One region of the Streptomyces sp. NPDC008150 genome, then DNA from elsewhere that is predicted to be linked to it. Evidence: riboswitches for the same ligand, from Rfam matches in the RefSeq annotation. Region 1 holds a riboswitch; the other holds the start of a gene.

Region 1 (2,193 bases):
AGTCGACGCGGATTCCGCGCACCGCGCGCCGGATGAGAGTCGACTTGCCGCTGCCGGGCAGCCCGGTGACCACGACGACGTCGCGGGGTCCGAAGCGCAGGCCGTGCGGGCTGTGCCCGGCGCGTCCGCGCAGGTCGCGCACCACGCCCGGCGTCCGCTCCGCGCGCCCCCGCGGCACCGCGTCCGCCCGTCCCGGCAGGGCGACGGCCTGCCCCGGCAGGGCGAGCGCGCGGGCCGCCGTGTGCGGCACCGCCGCGCGCTCCCCCGCCGTACGTCCCGCCCTCCTACGTCCCGTCTTCCCGTCCACCCGACTGTCCACCCGACTGTCCGTCCGACTGTCCGCCCGACCGTCCACCCGCGTCCTCCCCGTACCGGCCACCGGTTGCCCTCCCGCCGATCGTAAAGAGAAGGTAATGCGACGTCTTCCCCGTTTCGGTGATTCCGCGCAACAGGGCTGTCACAAGGGGGCGCGGCGGTGGGCGCGCGCGGCGGCGCCGACCGGGCCGGATGTGACGTGTCCCCCTGCCGCACCGCCTGCCGGACCCGGGCGGGAGCGTGCGATGATGTGCGCGCCTAACTGCATACCGGCCGCTTGAATCCGCGCGGGAGAGTTCCGGTCGCCCCTCGGGTGCCCGGACGCCGAAGGAGCAAGTACCTCCCTTGAATCTCTCAGGCCCCGTTACCGCGCGGGCGAGGCACATCTGAAAAGCGGACCGCCCTCGTAGCGGTCCCACCCACGGTGCAAGTCACTGTCCGGCGACGTCGTGTCGTGCGGTCAGGGCGAACCTCTCAGGTTCCGATGACAGATGGGGAGGAACGACCTCTGCTCCCTCACGCCCGGCTTCGTTCGCGCGGGAGGGGCCCCCGTCGCCCTGGGAGACCGACCGATGAGCAGTAACGCCCCCCGTCACACCGCGCTCGACGCGCTGCACCGTTCGCTCGGCGCCACGATGACCGACTTCGCCGGCTGGGACATGCCGCTGCGGTACGGCTCGGAGCGCGACGAGCACCTGGCCGTGCGCACCCGGGCCGGTCTGTTCGACCTGTCGCACATGGGCGAGATCGCGGTCACCGGCCCGCAGGCCGCGGCCCTGCTGAACTTCGCGCTCGTCGGCAACATCGCCTCCGTGGGCGTCGGCCGCGCCCGCTACACGATGATCTGCCGCGCCGACGGCGGCATCCTGGACGACCTGATCGTCTACCGGCTCGCCGAGACCGAGTACATGGTGGTCGCCAACGCCTCGAACGCCCAGGTGGTCCTCGACGCGCTGACCGAGCGGGCCGCCGGCTTCGACGCCGAGGTGCGCGACGACCGCGACGCCTACGCGCTGATCGCCGTGCAGGGCCCCGAGTCCCCCGGCATCCTGGCCGCCGTCACCGACGCCGACCTCGACGGGCTCAAGTACTACGCGGGGCTGCCCGGCACGGTCGCCGGCGTCCCGGCGCTGATCGCGCGCACCGGCTACACCGGCGAGGACGGCTTCGAACTGTTCGTGGCGCCCGGCGACGCGGAGAAGGTCTGGCAGGCGCTGACCGAGGCGGGCGCGCCGGCCGGGCTGGTGCCGTGCGGGCTGTCCTGCCGCGACACGCTGCGCCTGGAGGCCGGCATGCCGCTGTACGGACACGAGCTGTCGACGTCGCTCACCCCGTTCGACGCCGGCCTCGGCCGGGTCGTGAAGTTCGAGAAGGACGGCGACTTCGTGGGCCGCGAGGCCCTGCGCGCCGCGGCCGACCGCGCCGCCGAGCAGCCGCCGCGGGTCCTGGTCGGCCTGGTCGCCGAGGGCCGCCGGGTGCCGCGGGCGGGCTACCCCGTGGTCGCGGACGGACGGGTGATCGGCGAGGTCACCTCGGGCGCCCCCTCCCCCACGCTGGGCAGGCCGGTCGCGATGGCGTACGTCGACGCCGCGCACGCCGCGCCGGGCAGCACGGGTGTCGGCGTGGACATCCGGGGCAGCCACGAACCGTACGAGGTCGTGGCGCTGCCGTTCTACAAGCGCCAGAAGTAGCCAGACTGGACCCGGGCGGCACCGGGACGACGGCACCGGGCGGCACCGCCGCGCCCGTTCCGTACCGTTCCGCCCGTCCCATCCCCTCCCCCCTCTGCCTCTCCCCCTTCCTCACCTTCACCGCGTACAGGAGAACCCAGCCCATGAGCAACCCCCAGACGCTGCGCTACAGCAAGGAGCACGAGTG
Region 2 (2,193 bases), on a different contig from region 1:
GGCGTCGGCCTGGTGCAGGTTCACGCCCCCCTCGCGGGCGGCGGCGACGACCTCGGCGGCACGGCCGGGCACCCGGGCGGTGACGGTGTCGAAGAACGCGCCGTGCACGACCTCGACGCCGCCGGCGGTGAGCCCGGCGGCCAGCAGCGTGGCGTAGCGGTGGGTGCGCCGGGCGATGCCGCGCAGGCCGTCCGGACCGTGGTAGACGGCGTACATGCCGGCCATCACGGCGAGCAGCACCTGCGCGGTGCAGATGTTGCTCGTGGCCTTCTCGCGGCGGATGTGCTGCTCGCGCGTCTGGAGCGCGAGGCGGTACGCCTTGTGTCCGTCGGCGTCGACGGAGACGCCGACGAGGCGGCCGGGCAGGCTCCGCGCGAACTTCTCGCGCACCGCCATGTAGCCGGCGTGCGGTCCGCCGAAGCCCATGGGGACGCCGAAGCGCTGCGTGGTGCCCACCGCGATGTCGGCGCCGAGTTCACCGGGCGACGTGAGCAGGGTGAGGGCGAGCAGGTCGGCGGCGACGGTGACGACCGCGCCGAGTCCGTGCGCCTGCTCGATCAGGGGCTTGATGTCCCGCACGGCGCCGGAGGCCCCGGGGTACTGCACGAGCACGCCGTTGATCTCGCGCTCGGCGACGTCCGCGGGGATGCCGTCGGCGAGGTCGGCGACGACGACCTCGACACCGGCCGGTTCGGCGCGCGTCCGGATGACGGCGACGGTCTGCGGCAGCGCGTCGGCGTCGACCAGGAACAGACCCTTCTTGTTCCGGCCCATGCGCCGCGACAGCGCGACGGCCTCGGCGGCGGCCGTGCCCTCGTCGAGCAGCGAGGCCCCGGACGTCGGCAGGCCGGTCAGGTCGGCGACCACGGTCTGGAAGTTCAGCAGGGCTTCGAGGCGGCCCTGCGAGATCTCCGGCTGGTACGGCGTGTACGCGGTGTACCAGGCCGGGTTCTCCATCACGTTGCGCAGGATCACCGGCGGGGTGAAGGTGCCGTAGTAGCCGAGGCCGATCATGGAGCCGAGCACCTGGTTGCGGTCGGCGAGGCCGCGCAGTTCGGCCAGGACCTCCGCCTCGGTGCGGGCGCCGGGCAGGTCCAGGGCGTCGGCGTTCTTGATCACGTCCGGGACCGCGGCGGCGGTGAGCTCGTCCAGGGAGCCGTATCCGACCTGCGCGAGCATCTTGGCCCGCGCCTCCTGGTCGGGTCCGATGTGACGCTGCTCGAAGGGGATGCCCTGTTCGAGCTCGGAGAGCGGGGTGCGGTGGGCGGTCATGGCGGAGGCCTCCTGGTCGATACGACCTTGGACGGGTACCACGGCGCGGGTACCCGGACGGCCTCCCCCTCTGTCATCTCAACCTGAGAGCTTCACCGGGCGTGCCCGAAGGCTCCCGGCTTTCACCGTCGGTGAGGGCGGAGGTCGTCGGCGACCACTGCCCTGCTTTCCAGAGTGACCTCGTCCGTGCGGTACGTGGGCCTGAGAGTTTCCGGGGAGGATTTGCTCCTTCGGCGCCCCCGGAACGGTCCCGGAGGGCTCTCCCGCACGGGATCAGCAGCCGCAGCCAGCCTACCAGCGGCTCTCGCACGAGGTCCTTCGAGTGGCCGTACACCCCAATGTGCTCTTTTGTAGTGCTTACGGACCAGTTGCGACCACCTGGAGGGGCACGTGCAGACCGACATCGATCCGCGCAACCTGATCGGCCGCAAAGCGTTCGACCGCACGGGCAACAAGATCGGCACCGTCGACGAGGTGTACCTCGACGACGCGACGGGCGTACCCGAGTGGGCCGCGATACGCACCGGCCTGTTCTCCCGGGACGCCTTCGTGCCCCTGGAGCCCAGCAAGGTCGTCGAGGGAACCCTGCGCATCCCCTTCGACCGCGACCTGATCAAGGACGCCCCCGACTTCGGCGTCGGGCGCCATCTCTCGCCCGACCAGGAGCTCCAGCTCTACCACCACTACGGCCTCGACGTGGCCGCCGCACCCCCCTTCCCGGACCGCGACTTCGGCCGGGTCGCGGGCCAGGAACCGGCCTGACTCCCGCGGGGGCGGACGTCACGACCGCTCCCCGCCGGCCCCGCCCACCCCGGCGGGGCCCGGCTCCGGCACCCCTTCCAGCCCCGCCCCGGCCACCAGGGGCAGCGGCTCGGCCGGTTCCAGGCCGGGGTCGTCGGTGCGGAAGGTGCGCACCCGGCC

What was found. Region 1 has a riboswitch for glycine ahead of gcvT (glycine cleavage system aminomethyltransferase GcvT). Riboswitches for the same ligand answer to the same signal wherever they lie in the genome.
Region 2: another riboswitch for glycine. It lies ahead of gcvP (aminomethyl-transferring glycine dehydrogenase); the one in region 1 lies ahead of gcvT (glycine cleavage system aminomethyltransferase GcvT).

Annotation. Positions count from the first base shown of each region.
Region 1 covers NZ_JBIBHJ010000008.1:304,072-306,264, forward strand. Annotated here, with positions in the region: gene ACFZA0_RS21755 (AAA family ATPase) at 1-199, opposite strand, end outside; glycine riboswitch at 594-695, shown strand; gene gcvT (glycine cleavage system aminomethyltransferase GcvT) at 888-2,006, shown strand; gene gcvH (glycine cleavage system protein GcvH) at 2,150-2,193, shown strand, end outside.
Region 2 covers NZ_JBIBHJ010000005.1:472,497-474,689, forward strand. Annotated here, with positions in the region: gene gcvP (aminomethyl-transferring glycine dehydrogenase) at 1-1,272, opposite strand, end outside; glycine riboswitch at 1,452-1,548, opposite strand; gene ACFZA0_RS16340 (PRC-barrel domain-containing protein) at 1,663-2,034, shown strand; gene ACFZA0_RS16345 (DNA polymerase IV) at 2,053-2,193, opposite strand, start outside.